One region of the Pseudoalteromonas sp. MTN2-4 genome, then DNA from elsewhere that is predicted to be linked to it. Evidence: predicted binding sites of a transcription regulator. Region 1 holds the regulator's gene; each other region holds the start of a gene.
What was found. The regulator ArgR, encoded in region 1, controls arginine synthesis, uptake and breakdown. The targets are predictions, from matches to a motif close to ANTGAATANNTATTCANT.
Positions count from the first base shown of each region.

Region 2: argC (N-acetyl-gamma-glutamyl-phosphate reductase) is a predicted target of ArgR. The motif match lies at 1,277-1,294, and genes of this name have one in related genera.
Region 3: gltB (glutamate synthase large subunit) is a predicted target of ArgR. The motif match lies at 1,538-1,555, and genes of this name have one in related genera.
Region 4: ACGHEH_RS06860 (OadG family transporter subunit) is a predicted target of ArgR. The motif match lies at 1,188-1,205, and genes of this name have one in related genera.

Region 1 covers NZ_BTGK01000001.1:934,172-936,383, forward strand. Annotated here, with positions in the region: gene mdh (malate dehydrogenase) at 1-605, opposite strand, end outside; gene argR (transcriptional regulator ArgR) at 903-1,370, shown strand; gene ACGHEH_RS04435 (Dyp-type peroxidase) at 1,367-2,212, opposite strand, start outside.
Region 2 covers NZ_BTGK01000010.1:120,748-122,959, forward strand. Annotated here, with positions in the region: gene ACGHEH_RS18735 (hypothetical protein) at 1-25, shown strand, start outside; gene argE (acetylornithine deacetylase) at 71-1,222, opposite strand; gene argC (N-acetyl-gamma-glutamyl-phosphate reductase) at 1,409-2,212, shown strand, end outside.
Region 3 covers NZ_BTGK01000001.1:75,235-77,446, forward strand. Annotated here, with positions in the region: gene gltB (glutamate synthase large subunit) at 1-1,437, opposite strand, end outside.
Region 4 covers NZ_BTGK01000002.1:420,597-422,808, forward strand. Annotated here, with positions in the region: gene oadA (sodium-extruding oxaloacetate decarboxylase subunit alpha) at 1-890, opposite strand, end outside; gene ACGHEH_RS06860 (OadG family transporter subunit) at 905-1,141, opposite strand; gene ACGHEH_RS06865 (YcxB family protein) at 1,583-2,056, shown strand; gene csrA (carbon storage regulator CsrA) at 2,087-2,212, opposite strand, start outside.

The DNA of each region.
Region 1 (2,212 bases):
AGTGCTGCAACTTCTTCTTCAGTGAACTCAACACCTTCAACTTGAGAAAGTAAAGGAAGAATAGTAGTACCTGAGTGACCACCAATAACTGGTACTTTAACTTCAGATACGTCAACACCTTTCAGTTCAGCAACGAATGCTTCTGAACGGATAACGTCTAGAGTTGTTACACCGAATACACGTGATGCTTCATAAGTACCCGCTTTTTTGAATACTTCAGCAACGATTGGTACAGTGCCGTTTACTGGGTTAGTGATAACACCAACTAGTGCTTTAGGACAGTTACGTACGATACCTTCAGCAAGTGTCTTGATGATACCAGCATTAACATTGAAAAGGTCAGCACGGTCCATACCTGGCTTACGAGGCATACCAGCTGGGATAAGAACAATGTCAGCACCCGCTAGCGCTGCGTCAAGATCATCTGCACCAAAACCTGCAACTTTAACTGCAGTTGGGATGTGAGATAGGTCTACAGCAACACCAGGAACAACTGGCGCTACGTCGTATAGAGATAGCTCAGAACCTGCAGGAAGGCCATTTTTAAGAAGTAAAGATAGAGCTTGACCGATACCGCCAGCGGCACCTAATACAGCAACTTTCATGTGGAATTCTCCATAATTTGAAGGTGGAATTGTGTGTGCTGTAAAGATAATGAAAAGTGCAGGTAAAAACAAATTTATCGACGCTATTTTAAGGTTTTTTTCGACTATAGTTGTAAAATATTGCTTTCAGCGTGCAAGCTCGCTTTACACTTCAAAATATTCATTCCTGTGTTTCTAAAAATGCCTTACCACTTAAGCAAATCTTGCAATCAATTCACTTTGTTTTTTAATTGCAAAGTTGGGTCTGGATTCAGAATTGTGTAAAATCTAAGTAATATTTAATAAACGAGTTCAATTATGCAAGCAAACGAGAAGCAAGAAGCGCTGATAAAGGCATTCAAAGCACTATTAAAAGAAGAAAACTTTGGCTCGCAGGGTGAAATTGTCGATGCCCTGAAAGATCAAGGCTTTGATAATGTAAGTCAAAGTAAAGTGTCACGTATGCTAAGTAAGTTTGGTGCGGTAAGAACTCGTAACGCAAAACAAGAAATGGTTTACTGCTTACCGGCAGAAATGGGCGTACCAACGGCAAAAAGCCCATTAAGACAATTAGTGATTGATATCATGCACAATGAAATGATGATCATCATCCGTACCAGCCCAGGTGCAGCTCAACTGATTGCTCGCTTACTAGACTCTCTAGGTACTGCTGATGGCGTATTAGGTACCATTGCCGGTGACGATACTATTTTTATTGCACCAGCTAAAATCTCTGAGATAGATGTAACACTTGAGAAAGTAAAAACCTTGTTCGACAACGTTTAACTTTCACCTAATTGCGCCATATTTTGCAGAAACTGCACAGATGGCGCAAAAAACGCAGCCCCCATATCGGCCTGACAATAATCTAGCCACGCATCGTAGTGTTGTTCATTTCCTACTCGTGTCGCTAACAACTTCTCAAAAGCACTGCCCTTTGCGGCACAACTCACCCATAAAGAGCCTTGCTCAAACACATCTCCGAACGGCATACTTTGCTCAAGCAACAGTGGTAAGTTGTCTGCATTGTTAAGCTCAGATAGAGCTGCGTGATTATTAGACAAAGGAACCTCTAGCTTTTTATTTTCTAAACGAGAGCGCCCCATAATAGCTTCTTGGTCATTCAGACTTAGTTGTTGCCAACGGTTTAGATCAAACTTCACTCGCTGCACATGAATGTAGCTACCTTGGTCTTCAAAGCTTTCAGGATCATGAACTAAAGCCACTTGACGCTTAAAACGTCCATGAGGCGTATTAGCGCCATAAATAAAGCCGTTAAAGTCTCTGCCATCTAAAAAACGAAAAGTGCGGATATGTGCAACCAATTCTACTTTGCCTGCCAACATATGCCTGACACTTTGAGCAAATAGATGATTCACATCTTCTCTGTCAGATCGGATCACATACAACAAATCAAATGGTTGAGTGTGCATTAGGTGCTCGTGAGAGCGAATATGCGGAAAGCTTTTTAACTCTTTAGGAATACATTCAGGATATATATGCGGCCAGTATTGTGCCCCAATGGCCACAAAGCTAGATACCATAGACTCAGAGAAACGGTCGCTCAACTCTGACTGTAAGCGTTCACATTGCCCTAATGCTGCTCTAACGGCTTCATCTTGACCATC
Region 2 (2,212 bases), on a different contig from region 1:
CAAATCAATTCCTTGTGACATTTAATTGAGCATCTGATGTTAAAAGCCACCTTTCGGTGGCTTTTTAGTTTTAAAAACATAATTTATGAATTAACTGTGTGATCTTCTCTTGCGATGGTTTGATTTTCTCCATTGCTAAAAACTCATCAGGCTGGTGGGCTTGTTCGATAGAGCCTGGACCCATAACAATCGTTTCGCAGCCGAGTTGTTGTAAGAATGGTGCTTCGGTGCAGTAGTTCACAGCAATGGCTTGTTCCCCAGAAACCGCTTCAGCGAGTTTTACCAAGGCGCTGTCGGTTGTGCCAGTAAAGGCCGGAATAGGATCGTGTAAGTCGATAACTGCAACACTATTTGGGTATTCATCATTAATGGGTTTAACCGCTTCTAGCAATAATAATTGCAGCTCTTGAATACTCAGCCCAGGTAATGGACGAATGTCTAAGTGCAACTCACAGCAGCCACAGATACGATTAGCATTATCTCCTCCATGAATATGCCCTAGATTTAGAGTGGGGTAGGGTATTGCAAAATGCTCAATTGAATATTTATTCCTTAAAATGTCTTTTAGTTGCAACAGCTTTGCAATAATCTTATGCATCACTTCAATGGCATTTAAACCGCGTGCAGGATCAGAGCTATGACCCGATTTACCGGTCACACGAATAGCGGTACTCATGTGTCCTTTATGGGTGAATACTGGCACCATGTCCGTCGGTTCACCAATAACACAGAACTCAGGTTTTAAGTTTTGATGTTTTGCTACTTCTTGTGCGCCTGCCATGGTGGTTTCTTCATCTGCGGTGGCGAGGATCATAATAGGTTTAGCTTGTTTCGCATCTTGTGCATCAAGTTGCTTAATGGCTTCAATCACAAATGCAAAAAATCCTTTCATATCAATCGAACCCAGACCAAATAGTTTATTGTCGACTTCACTAAGTTTAAACGGATCATAACTCCAGCGACTGTCATCAAAAGGTACAGTGTCTGTATGCCCAGCTAACATCAAACCGCCTTCACCTTCGCCACGTTTGGCCAGTAAGTTAAATTTACCCGGCGCGCTTTCAAGTTCTGTAATCTCAACCTGAAAGCCTAAATTTTCACACCAGGTTGCTAATAATTCTATGGTGGAGTAATTGCTCATATTGAGCTGTGGATCGAGTGCACTAATAGAAGGCTCGGCGATAAGCTGCTGGTACATATTAATAAAAGCGGGAGTGGTCATATCAGTCCAAAATATTTATTCAAAATGTTTGCATAATAATTTATATGTGTTTAGTATGAATATCAATTCACTTTTTGAGCATAAATATCGTTAGGGGCTAAGATGCGACGACATACATTCAACACTTTTTAAATAATGCCCAGAGGGCACGAAACGGAACCAAATTTTAGAGATTTTTTTACTATGTTGAATGTAACCATTATTGGCGCTAGCGGCTATAGCGGCGCTGAATTAGCCAGTTTAATTGCCAAACATCCCAACTTCTCCCTTGCTGGATGTTTTGTGTCTGAGCAAAGTTTAGACAAAGGAAAACTACTGAGTGACTTGTATCCAGAACATGCCTCTTTGCTCGACACGCTTCTTTTACCTCTTAATGAACAAGCCTTTATTGATATCGAAACCAATGCAGACTTTGTGTGCCTGTGTACAGATCACAAAGTGAGTGTAGAACTTGCCCCTAAGTTTTTAGCCATGGGCAAAAAGGTATTTGATTTATCAGGCGGTTTTAGACTTAAAAACCCTCAAGATTACGACAGTTTTTATGGTTTTACGCACCAATCACCAACCTGGCTTGCACAAGCTGAATATGGCTTGGCGGAGTGGAATGCAAAGGCCATTTCACAGGCGCAACTGGTTGCCGTCGCTGGTTGTTACCCGACTGCTGCGTTAAATGGTTTAAAACCACTTAAACAAGCAGATTTACTTGCCGACGATACCATCATTGTTAACGCGGTATCGGGCGTCACCGGCGCGGGTCGTAAAGCTAATATAGGTACCCAGTTTTGTGAAGTGTCTCTTGCACCTTATGGGTTATTCAATCACAGACATACGCCGGAAATCTCACAGTATCTTGGTCACTCAGTATTATTTACTCCGCATTTAGGTAATTTTGCTCGTGGTATTCTCGAAACCATTTATGTGAAGTTGAAGCCGGGCGTGAGTGAGTACCAAGTTAACGAAGCATTCCAAGTGCTCGCCGACGAACCGTTA
Region 3 (2,212 bases), 860 kb from region 1:
GCCATTTTGACCCATAACACGAATAACGTTATCTAATTCTTCATTGCTGTATCCGAATAGCTTTTGATAAGTCAGCAATAATTCATCGTCAAAATCGCGTACACCCGCATCCTCTTCCGATAAATCTTCAAAAGGCGTAAGACGTTTTACATTTTGCTCAAGCCAAGTTTTGTAAGGATGACGTGATTTTAAGTCTTGATCGATTTCATCAGACTGCCAAATCTTACCATGAAGGGTATCGATGACCAGTAATTCTCCTGGGCCAACACGGCCTTTTTCAACCACTTCATCGGCTGTGTAATCCCAAATACCGACTTCAGATGCAAGCGTGATAAACCCATCTTGGGTGATCACGTAACGCGCTGGACGTAGACCATTTCTGTCTAGGTTACATGCCGCAAATCGACCATCTGACATGACGATACCTGCGGGGCCATCCCAAGGTTCCATATGCATAGAGTTAAAATCGTAGAAGGCACGTAAATCATCGTCCATAGCTCGGTTTTTTTGCCATGCAGGCGGCACAAGCATGCGCATAGCACGGAAAATATCCATACCTCCGGCAAGGAATAATTCAAGAATGTTATCTAGGCTTGATGAATCTGAACCTTCTTCATTTACAAATGGCGCGGCCGTTTGTAAATCAGGTAACAATGGTGAAGAAAACTTATAAGCACGCGCTCTCGCCCACTGGCGGTTACCAGCAATAGTATTTATCTCACCATTGTGCGCCAAATATCTAAATGGCTGAGCTAACGGCCATCGTGGCTGCGTGTTCGTAGAAAAGCGTTGGTGGAAAACACAGATAGCACTTTTCATGCGCATATCTGCCAAATCTAAATAAAAGTTTGGTAGGTCCACTGGCATCATAAGGCCTTTGTAAACCGTTACCAGGCCTGAAAGACTCGAAATATAAAACTGGTCGTCTTCAACTAAGCGCTGCTCAATACGACGTCTTGCGATATACAAGCGACGCTCTAGATCTTTTGGACGCCAGCCTTCAGGTGCTGATACAAACACCTGCTCAAATTTAGGTAGTTGCTTTAGCGCAATTGGTCCCAACATATTCGGTTCCGTTGGCACGACTCGCCAGCCAACGAGTGTTAACGTTTCTTTTTCTAATTCTTCGTTAATCACTTTTCGGGCTTGAGATGCAAGCGTTTCGTCCGCATTCAAAAACAACATACCGACAGCGTAATTTTTACCTAAGTGCCAACCGTTTTCAGTGGCAATGGCTCGAAAGAAGCTGTCAGGTTTTTGCAGTAATAAACCACAGCCATCACCTGTTTTACCATCTGATGCAATACCACCACGGTGTTGCATTCGGTCTAACCCTGTAATTGCATTGCGGATCAGTTTATGACTTGCTTGCCCGTTTATCTGAGCAATTAAACCAAAACCACAATTATCTTTTTCTAACTTAGAGTCATATAGCATGCACCCCTCCCCCTGCTACATCTATGGCCGGAAATGAACAAGACGATTGTTCCGACAGATATTCAAAACTAGCTTTGTTTTAAAATGGAGTCAACAAAATTATGAATAGATATTCACTAACTTGAATATTTCTCATTGGTCTGACAAATTCACCAAAAAAGTAAAAAACAACAGAAATGTTAAATTATGACAAACAAAAAACAAATGACACCGGTAACATTTTAAAGAATATTTAATAAAGGTTGCGTTAAGTCACTTAAATCACCACCTTTACGTTTACGTAAACTGAAAATCAACAGAATAAATATTCACAATAAGCAGCATTAATAGATGTTTATGAAAAGGAAAATATTTGCTGGTGAAACTGAATCTAATCGGGCTTTATATTGCTAACTGATTAAAGCATTTGAACATGAGAAAAGAATAAATAACGGAAATAAGATCAAGACTTATAATATAAGCATGAACTACTAATGAATGCATAACTGTAAATGCCGATCAAAGCTAAGAGGTGATATTTTTTAGAGAAATGTATGAAATATCTATTATAGGCGCCTGTTCCTTAGAATATTTCAAAAAATTAGTACCAGTTTTAGGCAAACCAAATAAGATTTAAACACTTTAGTAAAGTTAATTAGAGAAGAGTCAGAGCCTTCTGTTCATGCAGTTTGGTCCCATAAAAATGTTGAACACCCAGACTATCCGACTCCTGCAGAATTAAGGTAACTATCAAAGCGAAGTGATACGAAATCAAGCTCTCTACTTCGCCATGACA
Region 4 (2,212 bases), on a different contig from region 1:
GGCACTTGAGCGAGTAAGATACGGCCATCAACGCCTTTTAAGCTACCTTCAAATGCCGCATATTTCTTTCGAACTTCGCGGAAGTAACTCGCAATCTCTTCAAGCTCACCAAGGTTTAAACCTGTATCACGTGCTGTGCCTTCGGTAATTGCCACCATAGTCTCTGTGGCACTATGACCATAAGTCATACTCATAGACGAAATAGCGGTATCAAGCATATCAATACCCGCATCGATTGCTTTTTGGTATGTCGCTGTACTTAAACCCGTTGTCGCGTGACACTGCATGGCAATTGGCACTGACACGGTATTTTTAAGTTCAGTGATCAGTTCTTCTGCATCATAAGGCTTTAATAAGCCAGCCATATCTTTAATACAGATTGAATGACAGCCCATGGCTTCTAGTTTTTTCGCCTGTTCTAGCCACATGTCTAAAGTGTGAACCGGACTCACAGTATAAGAAATGGTACCTTGCGCATGCGCTCCGACTTTAATCGCGGCTTTAATCGCTGTTTCGAGGTTTCGGACATCATTCATGGCATCGAAAATACGGAAAACATCAACGCCATTATGATGTGCACGTTCTACAAATTTTTCGACCACGTCATCGGCATAATGGCGATAACCTAGTAAGTTTTGACCACGTAAAAGCATCTGCTGCTTGGTATTTGGCATGGCTTCTTTTAAAGCGCGAATGCGATGCCAAGGATCTTCGCCCAAATAACGGATACAAGAATCAAAGGTTGCACCACCCCAAGATTCAACAGACCAATAACCGGCTTTATCTAGTTTCTCTGCGATTGGTAGCATATCTTCTAGGCGCATTCGCGTAGCAAGCAATGATTGGTGTGCGTCTCTTAAAACCAATTCAGTTAATTTTAACTTTGACATAGTGGACCCCTTTATTATTTTGATCTGTACTGAGCGATAGCTGCACTGATTGCAGCAATGTGCGCGTTAGATACGCCTGTTGATGCTGGGCGTTTAGTAGGTTGACGTTGTGGCTTTGCTGGTTCATCACCACCTGCGATAAGTGATAACTTGCTTACAGCAAAAATTAAGATAGATAAGAAGGCAAAAACCCCAACCATGCCGGTAAGCATTAAGCTGGCTGCCTCTAGCAACAATGCGCCTATATCCATGTTCTCCCCCTTTTTCACAACGCGCCTTGCGTCATTAATCATTTTTTATAAATATTTATTCAACATCATAACAAACGAGCTCAACTTGTAAACAATATTGTAAATTGGTAATACCAATATTAAAAGTTAAACAATAGCAACAACTTAACTGTAAAATACTGATTAAACGAATGAATTACTGAGATAAATATGAAAAATATTCAAAATAGCGCAGGTTTATTTAAATACTTTTAAATAAAAGTGATAAATAGGTTACATAGATAAGTTTTAAAAACGGAAACAAAAAATGGTAAGACCAAGAAGCCACTAAACAAAATACCGTTATGACTGAATAAAAAATGTATACTCATACTTAATGCAAGTCGCATTAAAAAATTTCAAATACGCATACACCATTCTTTTTTGATAAAATTGGCAGCAAATAAAGATTAATGAGTTGCTATGTATAAACACGAATTTACCCTTGATAAGCCTTACTATCAGGAGTGCTTTGATGAGTCCGAAAAATTTGGCAAAGCTAACAAACCTAAATATGCGTTAGTCGGTTTTCTAACCCTGCTCGGTTTAGTGTCTATTTATGGTTTAGAGAATGGCTACCTGGGGAATTTCTTAATCATTTTGGCAGTCATTGAATGCATTTCATATTACTATCGCCGTCCTTGGTGGGTTGCCAGACAGATGATCAGCAGAGCAAGTGGCTCCAATGTGATTGTTGAGATTGACGAAGAAAAAATTAAAGCAGCTAACCCATATAAATCGTTTGTATTTAATTGGCAAGACATCACCAAAGTTATAAAAACAGACAGAGGTCTACTGATCTATTCACTAAGAGGTGCACAATATTTATCTTTAAGTGCATTGGATGACGAGACGGTTGACTTTATCTTAGCGCAAAAAAAAGCCACTAATGAATAGTGGCTCCTTAAATTATTCGCTAAAAGCTGATCAGATGTTACCTGTTGCAGGACCAGACTTTTCAGCCTGAATTCGCATGTAAATCTCTTCACGGTGAACTGAAACATCTTTAGGTGCATTAACACCAATACGTACCTGGTTACCTTTAACACCTAG